Regions from separate parts of the Pelosinus sp. UFO1 genome, predicted to be linked through region 1. Evidence: predicted binding sites of a transcription regulator. Region 1 holds the regulator's gene; each other region holds the start of a gene.
The links. Region 1 encodes HrcA, which represses chaperone genes, less so after heat shock. Its sites were predicted from a motif close to TGTTAGCACTCNNNNNNNNNGAGTGCTAACA; they were not measured.

Region 1 (5,647 bases):
CAATACCGTAGGCTAACGCTGCGGCTGTTGGTTCATTAATAATACGTAACACTTCTAAACCAGCAATCGTTCCAGCATCTTTTGTTGCTTGACGTTGACTGTCATTATAGTAGGCAGGTACGGTAATAACAGCTTGTGTTATCGTTTGACCTAAATAAGCTTCTGCATCAGCCTTTAATTTTTGTAAAATCATCGCGGAAATTTCTTGTGGGGTATATGATTTATCATCAATTTTTACTTTATGGTCAGTCCCCATATGTCTTTTAATCGAGCTGATTGTGCGTTCTGGATTAGATACAGCTTGACGTTTTGCTAATTGACCAACTAAACGTTCATCTGTCTTTGAAAAACCCACTACAGAAGGGGTAATTCTATTTCCTTCAGCATTTGCAATAACAACAGGTTCTCCACCTTCCATTACTGCTACACATGAATTTGTTGTACCAAGATCTATACCAATTACTTTTGCCATTGTGTATTCCTCCTTGAAATATGTAAAATTTATTTTTTAAATGAAGTTTCTATTAAGTAACTTCTAATTACTTACTACTTTTACCATACTAGGTCTTATTACTTTACCTCGTACAGCGTAGCCCTTTTGCAATTCTTCGACAATAGTACCATCTGGTTGTTCAGCATCCTCTACTCTCATAACAGCTTCATGCTGCTGAGGATCAAAACCCTTACCAACTGCCTCTACTGTTGTCAAGCCACTTTTTTCTAAGACTTGTGCCAATTGACGATAAATCATCTCTACTCCAGAAAGCATCTTATCCGCATCCTGAGTAGCAACACTGCCTAAGGCACGTTCAAAGTTATCAAGCACTGGCAACAACTCTAAGATAACATTCTGCGCCACAATATTTGATAACTCTTCCTTTTCTTGACGAGTCCGTCGCCGAAAATTATCAAAATCAGCCTGTAATCGCTTATAACGATCATTGGCTTCTTCTAAAAGGCGATCTTTACCAAGAAGTTCTGCCTCTAATGAAGTGCCATCGGCTTCTTCTATCACTTCTACCGTCGGTTCCGATGTTGTAGCGTTATCTTCAATTTCCTGTTCTAACTTTTCTTTTGTTTCACTCAAATATATCACCCCATATATAAAATTCCATTGTTTATTTTAATTTTTGCCACCAAGATTAGCTGTTTTGCTGCTGTTCTCTTCTTTTTTCTTAATAATCGTATCTATACGCAAAATAGCTACTGCCACTTCACCAGCTGCTTTAACTGCATGTAGTTTCACAGTTGCTGGATCCACGACTCCAATGTCCAGCATATTAATGATTTCCCCAGTATCACAATCTATACCCAAGGAGTCTTTTTTCTGCTTTGCATGGGCGGCAATAACCTCTTCTACTTTTTCTAGCGGGTTGTAACCAGCATTTTCTACGATTTGTGCTAAGGGCCTACGTAAAGCTTGGGTGACACAATCAACGCCATATGCCGCCATACCTTTTACTGCCTCCCGTGAGGCATTGATCTCACGGCTAATGGCAACCTCAATGGAGCCACCACCAGGAACATAACCACCTTTAATGGCAGCTTGCACACTAGAAGCTGCATCTTTGGCAATACGTTGTCTCTCTCCTACAACTTCTTCTGTTGCAGCACCTACCAAAATTGTCGCCATTGGCTTACCAGCGCCACCTAAAATACGAATATGTTTTAACTTTTCATCCTCATATACCCTTGCTGCTACGCCTAAATAACCAGCGATATCGGTACACTCTTTTTTAAGACCTGTGCGTTTTATCATTCGGGCCCCTACATGTTCAGCGGCACGTCGTAATTCCTCCGCAGCCACTCGCTGAATCACCAAAACGCCAGAATCTGTAAGTATTTCCTCAGCAATATCATGAACACCTCTGTCTACCAAAACGACCTTAACGCCAAGCTCCACAATTTTATGTATATTATTTTTAAATTCATTTTGCAGCTCAAGATAACGTTTAAAACCAGATTCGGTACGCAGGGCTTCATCCCCTATTTCTTCAGGTTCTAAAGCATCATCAATAACTAACACTTTTGCCTGACTTACTTCTAGGGGCATCTCTGTAGTCATTCGTTTCTTATCAATAATAACACCCATGAATACTTCGTTCTCAGCACCTTCTTGAGATAGGATAATGTCTGCTAATTTAAAATTATTTTCGCATAATTTTTCAATTCCTATAAGGCCTGCAGCTCGAATCACTAGTTCAGCAATATCTTTATATTCACGCCCAGCAATCATGGCAATATTAAGTAACACAGGATCATGTAAGTCATGAATTTGATGGGCCCGTTGTTTTATTCCTTCTAATGCTAGAGCAATACCGTACTTAATACCTTCAATAACTCGGGCAATAGGTACACCTCTTACTACTTGGTTTACCCCTTCTCCCACCAAGCCACCAGCCATAATCGTAGCCGTCGTTGTACCATCTCCTACTTCAGCTTGCTGGGCTCTAGCTATATTAATCAGCATCTTAGCGGCAGGATGATCTACATCCATTTTTTCTAGAATGGTAACACCATCATTTGTAATAATCACTTCACCAAAAGAACCAAGCAGCATAGTATCGAGCCCCTTAGGGCCAATTGTTCCCTCAACAGCTGCCGTTACAACACGAATCGCATTGGCATTTGTCATAAGTGCTGCCAGCCGTTCATCCGCTTCAGAACCATTGCCAGCTTTATTTAGCTTCATTCCTGGTTCCTCCCAATTACAGTTATATTATATGTATGATAGAGTTAGCAATACCTTATTATGGTGAAAAGTTATTCTAACTCTATCGTTTTACACTTTATATTTTTTCAGTACTTCACCTAAATGGTTATGCATAAACTCCAACACTGACATCACTTTACCATAATCCATTCTTGTTGGACCTAATACAGCTACAGTCCCAACTACCTGCCCATCAATACGATAGGTAGCCTGCACCATGCTGCAGTCTTGAATGCCACTATATTTATTTTCATCACCAATCGTAACAATAACACCATCATTTTTTTGATTCTGCAAGATATTCGATAAGAGTTGTTCTTCTTCTAACATATCCAGAAATGATTTTACTTTGTCGATGTTCTTAAATTCGGGCTGGCTTAACAATTGCGTCGTACCACCAAGATACAACCTTTCGTTTTTTTCCACCACTAAAGCCCTTTTTAAGATCCCCATGGCAGTTTCAAATAAATCCACGTCTACTAACATATCATTTTGGATATCTCTCAAAATAGACGCTTCAATGTTGTCAAAAGACAAACCAGATAAACGTCGATTGATATGTTCTGCAATACGTTGTAAATCATTAAAAGAAAGACCTTTGGGTATATCGATTACCTTATTCTCGACAAAGCCTGTGTCAGTTACAACTACTAAAATAGCACGACAATCATCAAATGGCAGGAACTTTAGGTATTTAAAGGCACACTGTGATACCTGAGGCACCAACACTAACGAAATGTTACTAGTAATTTTCGATAAGATTTTCGCAGTTTCCTGAAAAACTTCCTCAACGTGACGAGTTTTTTCCTGATACCAGTTTTTTATTAATGTGATTTCTTTATCTGACATCTGAGTTGGCTCTAATAAAGAATCTACATAAAAACGATAACCTTTAGCAGAAGGAATTCGTCCTGATGAAGTATGGAGTTGTTCAATATAACCTAATAGTTCAAGATCAGCCATTTCATTACGAATGGTTGCTGGGCTAACACCCAAATCATGCTTTCTAGCAATCGTGCGTGAACCAATAGGCTCTGCGGTGGAAATATAGTCATCAACAATCGCTTGGAGAATACTACGTTTTCTCTTATCTAACATACAAGTTCCACCTCCTATTGTTAGCACTCTACACTGTAGAGTGCTAACGCCTATTAAAAAAATACCACTCCTACGCTCGATTGTCAAGATATAATAATCAGTTTTACGCAGGTAAAAATGCACGAAATACTACGTTGCCATACTTCATACCTATTGTTGTTAAATATATTTGATTTTCTTCTACTACAATCAACTTTTGTCTTGTTAGTTTTTCAAGGACATCTTGGTATTGTTCCATAAAATTATACGGAAAATATTTGTTAAACTCATTCATCGATAAACCTTGTACTGTACGCAAAGCTAAAAATACATATTCAGCCATAGCCACTTCTATAGCTGGTGTCTCTCGGTCTTTAATTGGCGATTTCCCCATTGAAAGACATGTTATATATTGAGATACATCACTTATATTAGAAATCCGCTCTTTGTGCAAAAAAGAATGAGCAGCTGCACCTACCCCCACATAAGGCTGATATTGCCAATATTTTAAATTATGACGGCACTCAAAGCCAACTTTCGCAAAGTTCGATATTTCATACCTCATAAATCCATTTCTAGGCAAAAACTCCGTTGTATATTGATACATTTCCTCATCAATTTCTTCATCTGGCAGCATAAGTTTTCCTTGCTTTTGCATTGCCTGAAAAGGTGTCCCCTCTTCTACCTTCAATCCATAAGCCGATATATGGGTAACATTAAGCTTAATTGCTTGCCGCACACTAGCCTCTAAGTCCAAAAGAGATTGTCCTGGTAATCCATACATTAAGTCAATATTAATATTTTCAAACCCTGTACTTTGTGCTACTTGTATCGCTTGCATTGCCTCTTGCCCACAATGTATTCTACCAATTGACTGCAGTAGTTTATCAGAAAAGGTTTGTACACCAAAACTAATTCGATTCACACCACTTGCCTTTAAAGCCCGTAGTTTGTTTTGATCGACTGTACCAGGATTCGCTTCTATACTAATTTCAGCGTTTTTATCAATAACAAAGGAATTGTGTACACATTCTAATATCTCCCGCAAGGAATCCGTTGCTAATACGGTAGGAGTTCCACCACCAATATATATTGTATCAATAACATCCCCAGATAAAACACCGCCCTTGCCAGAAATTTCCTGACATAAGGCGGCAACATAGGGCAGATATAAATGGGTCAAATTGGCCTCGGATGGAAAATCACAGTATAAACACTTTTGCTGACAAAAAGGAATGTGAATATATAGACCCATTTTCATTATCCTAATCACCTTTTTAATCAATCTTTAATATGGCCATAAAGGCTTCTTGCGGCACTTCCACACTACCTACCTGTTTCATGCGCTTTTTACCTTCTTTTTGTTTTTCCAATAATTTTCGTTTACGGCTAATATCGCCACCATAACATTTTGCCAATACATCCTTACGCATTGCTCTTACAGTTTCCCGCGCAATTACCTTATTGCCAATAGCTGCTTGAATTGGAATTTCAAACATTTGTCTGGGAATAATTCCTCTTAATTTTTCTACCAATATACGTCCTCGATAGGTTGCCTTATCTCGGTGTACAATGATGGACAATGCATCAACAGGTTCACTATTGAGCAAGATATCAAGTTTGACAAGTAGGGATTGCCGATAACCAATTAATTCATAGTCTAAAGAGGCATACCCGCGAGTAGCTGATTTTAAACGATCAAAATAATCATAAATAATCTCACTCAAAGGTAAATGATAGGTGAGCATGACCCTAGTCGTATCTAGATATTTCATATCCTTGAATTCGCCACGTTTTTCTTGGGACAACTCCATAACTACACCTACATAGTCATTCGGGACAATCACCATAGCTTTA
Region 2 (5,647 bases), 1.4 Mb from region 1:
TGTCACCATACGTTTTGCCACATCTGGATACTTCTTAGCCCAAGGCCCCATAATAAAAAATGTTACTTTCGTATCATGCTGTTTTAATGTATCCAATATTGAGGGGGTAAACTTATTGCCCCAAGAATGATCAAAGGTTAATGCTACCACTTTACGTTCAGTCCGAGTACCAGCAATCGCCATAGGTCCTGATGCAATAAGTTCCGCCACTTGAATATAAACCGCACTAATCGCAAAAAGTCCTATCATCCCATAAAATAAATGTCTACGATTAAATAAACGTCTTAGATTTAAAACCATATCCGTCCCCCTTCCGCCGCTACAATAGTATGTATGCAGGAAAAGGAGAATTTATGAAGATAAAATAAAAAAGAAGTTGCGCGCAAGTTTCTAACTTGCGCGCAACTTCTACATTTATGTTAGCAAAATGTTAGCATTCGATGTACATCAGCGGACAAACCCGTTCCTGCAAAGGGGTTTGAGGCTTATATTACATCATTCCGCCCATGCCGCCCATGCCACCCATGCCGCCCATGCCGCCCATAGCAGCAGCAGCGCCACCGTCTTTTTCAGGCTTGTCAGCGACTAAAGTTTCAGTAGTTAATACCATAGCTGCAATGCTGGCTGCGTTTTGCAGTGCAGAGCGAGTTACTTTTGCTGGATCAACAATACCTGCAGCAATCATATCAACATATTGCTCAGTTAATGCATTGAAGCCCATGCCTTTACCAGCTTTCTTCACGTTTGCAACAACGATGGAACCTTCAAGACCTGCATTGTTAGCGATTTGACGTACTGGTTCTTCAATAGCACGTCTTACAATATCAACACCAGTCTTTTCATCACCAGTTGCTTGAATACTATCAAGAGCAGAAATTATGTCAATGAAAGTAGTACCACCACCAGCGACAATACCTTCCTCAACAGCAGCGCGAGTTGCGTTCAAAGCATCTTCGATACGGTATTTCTTTTCTTTCAGTTCTACTTCTGTAGCAGCACCTACTTGAATGACAGCTACGCCGCCAGATAATTTAGCAAGACGTTCTTGTAATTTTTCTTTATCGAAATCTGAAGTGCTATCTTCGATTTGTGTTTTGATTTGACTAACACGAGCTTTAATTTGAGTTACATCGCCAGCACCATCAATGATCGTAGTTTCTTCTTTAGAAATACGTACTTGACGCGCACGACCAAGATCAACAAGCTCAACAGTATCAAGCTTACGACCAATTTCTTCTGTAACAACAGTACCACCAGTTAAAGCAGCAATATCTTCTAACATAGCTTTACGACGATCACCAAAACCAGGAGCTTTTACAGCTACGGCTTTAAATGTACCACGTAATTTATTCACAACCAAGGTTGCTAATGCTTCGCCTTCGATATCTTCAGCAAGGATCAAAAGTTCCCGGCCTTGTTGTACTACTTTTTCCAAAGTAGGAAGTAAGTCTGCAATAGCACCAATTTTACGATCTGTAATCAAAATATAAGGATCATTTAAGACCGCTTCCATTTTGTCAGTATCAGTTACCATGTATGGGGAAATGTAGCCACGATCAAATTGCATACCTTCAACTACATCAAGGTTAGTTCCCATACCTTTGGATTCTTCAACAGTGATAACACCGTCTTTACCTACTTTTTCCATAGCTTCTGCAATTAAGTTACCAATTTCTTCATCAGCTGCAGAAATAGAAGCAACCTGAGCAATAGCATCTTTGGTTTCCACTTTTTTAGAAGATTTTTTAATTTCTTCTACTAAAGTTTTTACTGCTTTTTCGATACCCTTTTTAATAATCATAGGGTTTGCACCTGCTGCTACATTGCGCATACCTTCGCGAATCATAGCTTGTGCCAATAAAGTTGCAGTAGTAGTACCATCGCCTGCGACATCATTCGTTTTGGTAGCAACTTCTTTTACCAGTTGCGCACCCATATTTTCAAACGGATCTTCCAAATCAATATCACGAGCAATTGTTACACCATCGTTTGTAACGGTAGGAGCACCAAATTTTTTGTCAAGAACAACATTACGACCCTTAGGTCCTAGTGTTACTTTTACTGCATTTGCCAGAGCATTAACGCCTCTTTCTAGCGCGCGACGTGCATCTTCATCAAATAAAATTTGCTTTGCCATTCTATGTAATCCCCCTAATTAATTTTTATTATTGTACAACTGCTAAAATATCTCTTTCGCTTACAATCAGATATTCTTGTCCTTCGAATTTCACTTCTGTACCAGCGTACTTGGAGAATATAATTCTATCGCCAACTTTTACATCAAGAGCAATACGTTGGCCGTTTTCTAACACTTTACCAGTACCAACCTCGATAATTTCTCCTTCTTGTGGCTTTTCTTTTGCAGTATCCGGTAATACGATACCACTTTTTGTTTTCATTTCACCCTCTAAGACCTTAATGACGACTCTGTCACCCAATGGCTTAATCATTGAAATATCCTCCTTCATGATGTGTATTATAGTAGCAACGTTGTTAGCACTCAATGCTAGCGAGTGCTAATCACATAATTTATGATATAAAATTCAGCAAGAAAAAGCAAGTGTTTTCATGGTAAAAATCAGTATTTTTTTTAAAAAATATAAATTCGCCTACTTTTTCACGCTTAATTTCTCTTAGTTGCTGCTTGCACTATGGATTCAGCCACATCTTTAATTGCTTTGCGTTTACTCATACTATATTGTTGAATGCGCCTATATGCTTCTGTTTCACTCAAGTTATATGCATCCATTAGTATTCCTTTTGCACGATCTAAAATCTTCCTAGTTTCCAGAGACTGTTTTACATTTTCTAGTTCTTGTTCTAATTCGGCAAATTCTTGAAAGCGTGATAAAGCAATTTCCATTGCAGGGAATAAATTAACTTCTTTCACAGGCTTAACTAAATAAGCCAAAACCCCTGAATCTTTGGCTTTTTCCACAATATCTTTTTGGCTAAAGGCTGTAAGTAATAATACCGGTGCAAGTTTTTCGTTAGAAATTATTTTGGCAGCTGTAATACCGTCCATTTCCGGCATCTTAATATCCATGATAACCAAATCAGGTCTATATTGACGAACCAAATCAACGGCCCGTGAACCATCAGAAGCTTCAGCTACTACTGTATGACCCGCCTCTTCTAGAATTTCCTTTAAATCCATTCGAATAATGGATTCATTATCTGCAATTACAATACGCAATGGTTCCATTTTCAAACTCCTCCCTCCACCTTACGGGGAATGGTAATACAAGCATGGGTACCTTGATCTGTATACATTTCAAAACTCCCGCCAACATCGCTTTCAATAAGAGTACGTACAATCTGCAATCCTAAACTATTCGATAATTGTGGATTAAATGTTGGCGGCATGCCAATTCCATTATCATATATTTCAATTTTATACTTGTCTTCCATCGTCGTAATGTCAACCCCAATGATACCTTCATGCCTGCCAATAAAACCATGTTCTATTGAATTTTGAATGAGTTCATTGATGACGAGTGCCAAACTACTAGCTTGTTCAGAAGGGAATACTACTGTTTCCCCATTGAAAATAGTTTGCAGGTTGAAATCGGGTTCTAGCATGTTTTGTATGACTAAATCGAGAATATTTTTTGCGACTTCTGCCACATCAATAAACTCTGCATCTTGCTGTGATAAAAATTCATGAACAACGGATATACTGGAAATACGGTTCACGCTTTCCCTTAAAGCTGCTTTTACTTCCTGTGATTTAGTGCGTCTTGCTTGTAACCTTAACAAACTAGCAATGGTTTGTAAATTGTTTTTTACTCGATGATGTATTTCCTGAATCACTGCAGATTTTATTAGTAACTCTTTTTCTTTCTTTTTTAATTCGGTAACATCTGTCAAAATCATCACTGTGCAGACACTTACCCGGTTAACGACAATAGGAATGGCCCTTTGTACTAAAATCATATTTCCAGCAGTTAATTCAGTCTCACAAGGTTCTTGCACTGTTATAGCCTTCTGGGCTAATCCCATATTGGCCTGACGATCATAAATGCGCCTTCCGACAATACACCCTACAGCTAAAACCTTATAAATACTCTCTGCTGTTGAATTAGCAAAAACAATCTTTCCTTGTTCGTTGATTATCAAAATACCATCACTCGCTGATAAAGATCGATAATACTTACTACTACTTGGTATTTTCACTGTTGACAGTAATAGTTGAGCAGTCTCTACAAGCAATTGATGACCTTCCATATGAGATTCTTCCAAACTGGTTTCAAAACTGATAGCAGCAATTACGTTACCACTTGCATCCCGTACAGGATAGACTTGCATTTCCATCCACATGCCAAGTGCCCATTCACGTTGTCCATGAATTGCTTCGCCTTTAGAAATGCTGCGCCAAATAAGCGGCTCTTCAGAAGCATAAACGGTACTCCCAAGTAAATTCGGCTTGTGTTGTACAAAGCTAGTATTTGGCTTTACCTGGGCAGCAATCACCAGGAAATTTTCATTTCGTGCCTTAGCATATAAGGTAACCTGAGCATGAGCTAGATCACTCGCCAGTCCTAACACTGCACAAATATTGTCTAATACTGCTATTTGCGCAGGAGCTAATGCAGTTATTTTCCGACAAACATCTCCAGCCACTCCCATATATACCTCCATCTATTCTTACTACTGTATGTAAAATACTATAAATACTTATTCCACTTATTCCTTAAAAATTCCTTGTTACTGGCTACGGGCGCTTTCTTTTATGTAATGGAAGCCCTTTCTACCGGTTACCTAATTTTAGAGAAGGCTTTGCATTCAGATGTAAGTCCGCATAATCTCCAACGAGATGTTGATAATAAGCCCGACAAGCAATCATTGCCGCATTATCTGTGCATAAAATAATATCTGGGAAATATAAAGAAAAGCCCGCCTTTTGGCATGCACTTTCCATTTTCGCTTTAAGGCTGCTATTGGCAGCCACTCCTCCAGCCAAGACGATTTGTTTTACACCACAATTCGTTGCCGCCTGTAAACTCTTGCTGATTAATACATCTACTATAGCAGCTTGAAAACTAGCAGCTACATCTGCCGTGTTTATTTCTTCCTCTTTTTGAGCAGCACTATTCAAGTAATTAAGTACTGCTGATTTTAATCCGCTAAAACTAAATTCAAAGCTATCTTTTCCAGGTAAAGCCCTGGGAAAAGAAATGGCTTCTGGATTTCCTGTCAGGGCTAAACGATCAATGTAAGGCCCACCCGGGTAAGGCAGTTTCATAACTCTTGCTACCTTATCAAAGGCTTCACCCGCAGCATCATCTCGGGTTTGACCTAACAATTCGAACTCGTTATACCCTTTGACATGCACTAAGGAAGTGTGCCCCCCTGATACAACCAAGGCCATAAAAGGTGGTTCTAACTTAGTATGAGCTAAAAAATTAGCAAAAATATGCCCTTCTAAATGGTTCACCCCAACTAATGGGATACCTGTCGCAAAAGATAAGGCTTTGGCAACGGACACGCCAACCAGCAAAGCTCCGACTAAACCTGGACCATAAGTAACACCTATAGCTGAAATATCGTTAAATGTTACACCTGCGTCACGCAGAGCTTGGTCAACTACAGGAATCACATTTTCGATATGTTTACGAGAGGCAATCTCCGGAACTACTCCTCCATA
Region 3 (5,647 bases), 1.5 Mb from region 1:
AATCGCTGGAGCACCAAATTGGTTAACTGGTGTGCTCGTCCTTGGTATGTATCGAGGGCTAGCTTGGGTTGTAGCTGTTATGTTGCCGCCTATGGCGATATTTTTCCCATTATTCACCCTCTTAGAGGATCTTGGTTACTTACCAAGAGTAGCTTTTAATTTAGATAATCTATTTAAAAAGTGTCATGCCTGCGGTAAACAAATTCTCACTATGTGTATGGGCTTCGGCTGTAACGCCGCTGGAGTGATCTCCTGTCGTATTATCGACTCTCCAAGAGAACGTCTGATTGCCGTTTTAACTAATAATTTTGTGCCATGCAATGGACGCTTTCCCACGCTAATCGCCATTGCTACTATCTTTATGGGCGGCATGTTTATTTCAGAGCTAGAAACTGTAGTGGCTTCTCTCGTAGTTACGTGCTTGGTTATGCTTGGAGTTTTAGTAACTTTTGCCGTATCTTGGGCATTATCCCACACTATATTAAAAGGGGAAGCGTCTTCTTTAGTCTTAGAGCTCCCGCCCTATCGCAAACCCCAATTCGGTCCTATCTTTTATCGTTCTCTCATCGACCGCACTGTCTTTGTCTTAAAACGAGCCATCATAATGGCAGCCCCAGCAGGTGCCATCACCTGGCTGCTGGCAAATATCTACATAGGAGAATTAAGTATTATTGGTCACTTGGCGGCTTGGCTGCAGCCTCTCGGTTATGCCATTGGCCTTGATGGTTTTATCCTCTTAGCTTTTATCCTGGGCCTGCCTGCGAATGAAATTGTTATGCCAATCCTTTTAATGTGTTATTTATCCTCAGGTCAGATGATGGAGTTTGAAAGTCTTGAGGAACTGCGAAATATTCTGATCCATAATAATTGGACTTGGCTAACGGCCGTTTGTACTATGCTGTTTTGCCTATTACATTGGCCTTGCACTACTGCCCTTCTATCTGCTTACAAAGAAACGGGTAGTAAAAAATGGACCTTTCTGACTTTCATAATTCCCACTACAGTTGCATTTTTGGTATGCTTTTTAGTAGCCCAGACAGCACGACTACTTAACCTAGTATAATCGAAGATCAGCCCTAACTACGCAAATAACAAATGTTAGCAAGTAGGGCTGATCTTTTTTCTATTCTATAGAATTCAAATTGATCTTAAAATTTTTCAACCGCCAGCCTTCCAAAATCCTGATCCGGGTTCTAATATGCAATAAGTCCTTAATTGCAATATAAGAGGTGGCTATATAGCCACCTTTTGTTATTTTAGCATTTTTCTTTATTTTGCTTCTTATTTTCTTTATTAAAAATTTCTTTTGCAAATTCAACGTTCTTATTTTCTTTTCTATTTTGTTCTTGTTTGCATTTCTGTTCTTTCATATTTATCACCTCCAATAGTATTATTGCCATAACTTTAATTAAAATAAGAGGTAAAATAGACCTCAATTGCTATAATTCAATAACAATTGCTTAAAAGTTGATCGTTTCAGAAATACCCGTCCTATTGTAAAATTTGGCCTCTGCATTTTCAATATAAAACACTTCAAAATTTGGATCATCAACACTATACATGCTACTCAGAAAAGGGGCAGAGTCCAATGCGGCTTGTTTCGTTTCCTTATTTGTATCAAAAACAGCTTTCCCTCTTAGACGTAACCATTCCCCTGTTTTTGAAGTTGTAGACACTTCAAATTGAGGATTTGCTTTTAGCTGCTTGTATACATTTTTTTGATTGCTAGTACAAAAATACATCTTATCTTTATAGTTCATAACAAATCCGAAGGGCCGTACTCTTGGGGCATCACCATCAACCGTGGCAAGGTAGAATGTTGTGTTGTCAGTTAGAAATTGAATCACTTTATTCATAAAATCGACTCCTTTATTTACATCTGATTGTTCGGAAAAACTACAATATTTACACTTAGTATGTACAAAAAAATTATCAGCATTACATTAATCCTTGGAATGATTTTATTTTTAAGCCTAGAATTTTTCTCATTCTTATCAAATTACCACCCATACCGTGTGGAGTGAGAACAGAGAATGTACTTTTAACAAAAACCCTGGCTTTATCCTTACGGTTTGATACTCTTAAAATATGGATATAATACAAATGAATACGAAGGTTGAAGGCGCCAAACAAAACTAAGATAGGGGGAACTACTATGACCCAAACCAATTCTGTTGTATGTCCCGTTTGTAATAGTGACCATCTTATATTAAAATACCAAGCTACCTATGAATATTCATATGTCATAGATTCCAATGCACCCGGAATTAATAATACGGAAGAACTTCTTCCCCACTTATATGATAATCGAGAGCAAAAGGATACTAAGCAATTTATAGAATGCAGTTCATGCAGAACAAGTTATCCTTGTTATTTCGATAAGTGGACTGAACGAATTAATACTGAAACAATTCAAAAGGCTATCCAATCAGCCTTCCATGCAAAACAACATCTCTCAACGTAGTTCATGATTTCTTTCCGATATCTGCCCCAAGCTCATACTATCATTTATAAATATGTGGGCCGTTGTAGCACCAAGCTACAGCGGCCCACATATTTTCTCTTATTTATATTGGAATGAGACATTCATTTAAAAACGAAAGATAATATAATTTCGCTAGTAAATTGAATAAAAGCGGTAAAAAAATGTTATTATTGCGTAAATTTGGATGGTTAATATCTTGATTTCAAATAACAATCAAGGTATTATATAAGAAAGTTAGCACTCGCATATTGAGAGTGCTAACAAAGAAGTAATCTATAAATTAATTACATAATAAAAAGGAGACTTCCTACATGAGCCAAGCAGCAAAAACGAAACAAACTATGGAATTTCAAGCGGAAACTAAGCAATTATTAGATTTGATGATTCACTCTATTTATACAAATAAGGAAATCTTTTTAAGAGAACTTATCTCTAACGCCTCCGATGCTATCGATAAAATTCGTTTCGAGTCTTTAACAAATCATGATTTACTCGAAGGAGACTCCAATTTTGAAATTTTCATTGTTCCCGATGAAGCCACTCATACCCTAAGCATATCGGATAATGGTATTGGTATGACCTATGATGAAGTCGTCGAAAATATTGGGACCATTGCCAAATCAGGAACTAAATCCTTCTTGCAGAAATTAAAAGAGAAGGAAACAGCTACTGACAATGAATTAATCGGCCAATTTGGCGTAGGTTTTTACTCTGCCTTTATGGTTTCCGATAAAGTAACCCTAATCACTCGTGCCCCTGGACAAGCAAAAGGTGTCAAATGGCAGTCTAGCGGAGATGGAACCTATACGATTGAAGAAGTGGATAAGGAAAAACGGGGTACTACCATTAGTATCACCCTTAATGAAGAGTTTCGTTCTGCAGGCGGCTCTAAAGACAATTTTCTAAACCGTCATACCATCGAAGAATTAATAAAAAAATATTCGGATTACATCCGTTACCCAATTAAAATGAACTTCATTAAAGAAGAAAAACCAAAAGATGAAGATGGCAAGGTAATCGAAGATGCGCCAGCAACCCAAACAGTAGAGATTCGTACCTTAAACTCAATGACTCCTTTATGGACTCGTAATAAGAACGAAATCTCGGCAGAAGAATATCATACCTTTTACAAAAATCTCTTTCATGACTGGGAAGATCCACTAGAACTTATTCATTCCAAAGCAGAAGGAACAGTAGAGTACACAAGCTTACTCTTTATCCCTTCCCGTGCGCCTTTTGATTTGTACACTCAAAAAACTACTTCTGGAATTCGCCTCTATTCAAAACAAGTCTTCATCATGGACAACTGCCAAGATCTACTCCCAGAATATTTGCGTTTCGTTAAAGGCTTAGTGGATTCCTCCGACTTCTCCCTTAACATCTCTAGGGAGCTGTTGCAACACAGTAAGCAATTAAAGCTAATTGGCAAAAATCTAGAGAAAAGCGTATTAAAAACTTTAGAAAATTTACTCTCCAAAGATCGTCCTAAATACGAAACCTTCTGGAAGGAATTTGGTAAGGCTATTAAAGTGGGAGCTTACACGGATTTCCAAAGCCGCGATAAATTAAAAGATTTATTACTCTTCGCTTCTTCCCACGCAACTGAAGAGTTGACTACTTTGGATGACTATACGAAGCGTATAGCGGAAAACCAAAAAGTCATTTATTATGCGACAGGTAAAGATCGAGCTTCCGTAGAACGCTTACCACAAATGGAACTGCTGAAAGAAAAAGGGATTGAAGTTCTCTACCTATATGATCAGGTTGATGAATTTACAATCGATGCTTTACAAGAGTATAAAGAGAAAAAGTTCCAGTCCATTAGCCGCGGGGAATTAAACTTGGATGATATCGACTCTCCTGAAGCTAAAAAAGATACGGAAGCTATATTAAAAGAAAATGAGTCTCTAATTAAGGCCATCAAAGAACAATTGAAAGGCAAGATAGCGGATGTGAAGATTAGTAATCGTCTGAAATCCAGTGCTGTCTGCTTGGTTAGTGATGATAATGGCATTAGTCTTTCCATGGAGCAAATCTTGTCAGAAATGAATAATACCATGTACAAAGCTAGCAGAATTCTAGAATTAAATCCAAATCACGATGTGTTCCATGTCTTAAAGGATTTACATGAAGCTACTCCTGATTCAGAAGCCTTCAAAGACTATTGCGACCTATTGTATGTGCAGGCAATGTTAATTGAAGGTCTACTCCCAGAAGACCCTATCAGCTTTGCAAATAAAGTATCCAACTTAATGGCGCGAAAAGGGAATTAGGTCCTGCTGGTACATAAAAAAACTTGAACCATATCTGTTATGGTTCAAGTTTTTTTAGTATCTGTAACTCAGTTTATCCTTTTTTAACCATCAGTGAACTCTTCCTAATTAATGAATCATACCTACGTTATTTGTTGTAATCCAAAAAAATAAGATCGGATATACAATTACTAAAAAAACGGCAGTCGTTACTACAAAGGCTGCACCAGACACATGTAGATTCAATCCATATAGCCTAGCAGTTACAATTGCATTAATTCCAGTAGGTACACTAGCGATTATCAAAATAGTGCCAAGCAATGCCGGATCGGTGAAAAGTTCTCTTGCTAGTAAATAGCCTAGCACTGGCGTAATAATAAACTTTATCGGAAGCAGATCAAGTGTAGTACCATAATACTGTTTCATCCCTGAAAATTCAATGGAATACCCTGCTGGAATTAGAGCCGTCCAGGCGCAAAGATGAACGAGTGGGTCAAATACTGCACCTAAAAAATCGGGACGGGGAACGCCGCCTAAACATAGCAATATACCAATGACTAAACCCACAACTGGTAACTGGTTGCGGTTAAAAAACATAGCTCCAAAAGTAAGTTTTTTATTTTCACCTGTAGGATTGCTTTTCATTTTATAATATTGTGCCATGGGGAAACAAAATAAGAATAATACCAGTCCTTGAAATAAGCCTACAATCTGCGTATAGGCAAATGCCGCTTCCCCAAAAATAATATAAGCACAAAGTCCACCTAATGTACCAATATTGGAAAGAATAGCAGATACTAAGTAACTCCCCTTCTCTAACCCATTATCATACTTATTACTTGATATTAAAAAGGCAGTAGTACCAGGAATGATGCTAAGTAAGATTCCAAAGAGGGGCAGCCACATTAAC

Region 2: groES (co-chaperone GroES) is a predicted target of HrcA. The motif match lies at 2,492-2,522, and genes of this name have one in related genera.
Region 3: htpG (molecular chaperone HtpG) is a predicted target of HrcA. The motif match lies at 2,718-2,748, and genes of this name have one in related genera.

Annotation. Positions count from the first base shown of each region.
Region 1 covers NZ_CP008852.1:2,835,372-2,841,018, forward strand. Annotated here, with positions in the region: gene dnaK (molecular chaperone DnaK) at 1-472, opposite strand, end outside; gene grpE (nucleotide exchange factor GrpE) at 536-1,096, opposite strand; gene UFO1_RS13515 (TCP-1/cpn60 chaperonin family protein) at 1,124-2,692, opposite strand; gene hrcA (heat-inducible transcriptional repressor HrcA) at 2,783-3,811, opposite strand; gene hemW (radical SAM family heme chaperone HemW) at 3,915-5,051, opposite strand; gene lepA (translation elongation factor 4) at 5,068-5,647, opposite strand, start outside.
Region 2 covers NZ_CP008852.1:1,429,911-1,435,557, reverse strand. Annotated here, with positions in the region: gene pdaB (polysaccharide deacetylase family sporulation protein PdaB) at 1-300, opposite strand, end outside; gene groL (chaperonin GroEL) at 491-2,137, opposite strand; gene groES (co-chaperone GroES) at 2,166-2,450, opposite strand; gene UFO1_RS06420 (ANTAR domain-containing response regulator) at 2,624-3,205, opposite strand; gene UFO1_RS06415 (histidine kinase N-terminal domain-containing protein) at 3,208-4,629, opposite strand; gene tsaD (tRNA (adenosine(37)-N6)-threonylcarbamoyltransferase complex transferase subunit TsaD) at 4,751-5,647, opposite strand, start outside.
Region 3 covers NZ_CP008852.1:1,296,003-1,301,649, reverse strand. Annotated here, with positions in the region: gene UFO1_RS05795 (nucleoside recognition domain-containing protein) at 1-1,063, shown strand, start outside; gene UFO1_RS05790 (pyridoxamine 5'-phosphate oxidase family protein) at 1,461-1,856, opposite strand; gene UFO1_RS05785 (hypothetical protein) at 2,156-2,464, shown strand; gene htpG (molecular chaperone HtpG) at 2,797-4,758, shown strand; gene UFO1_RS05775 (AEC family transporter) at 4,867-5,647, opposite strand, start outside.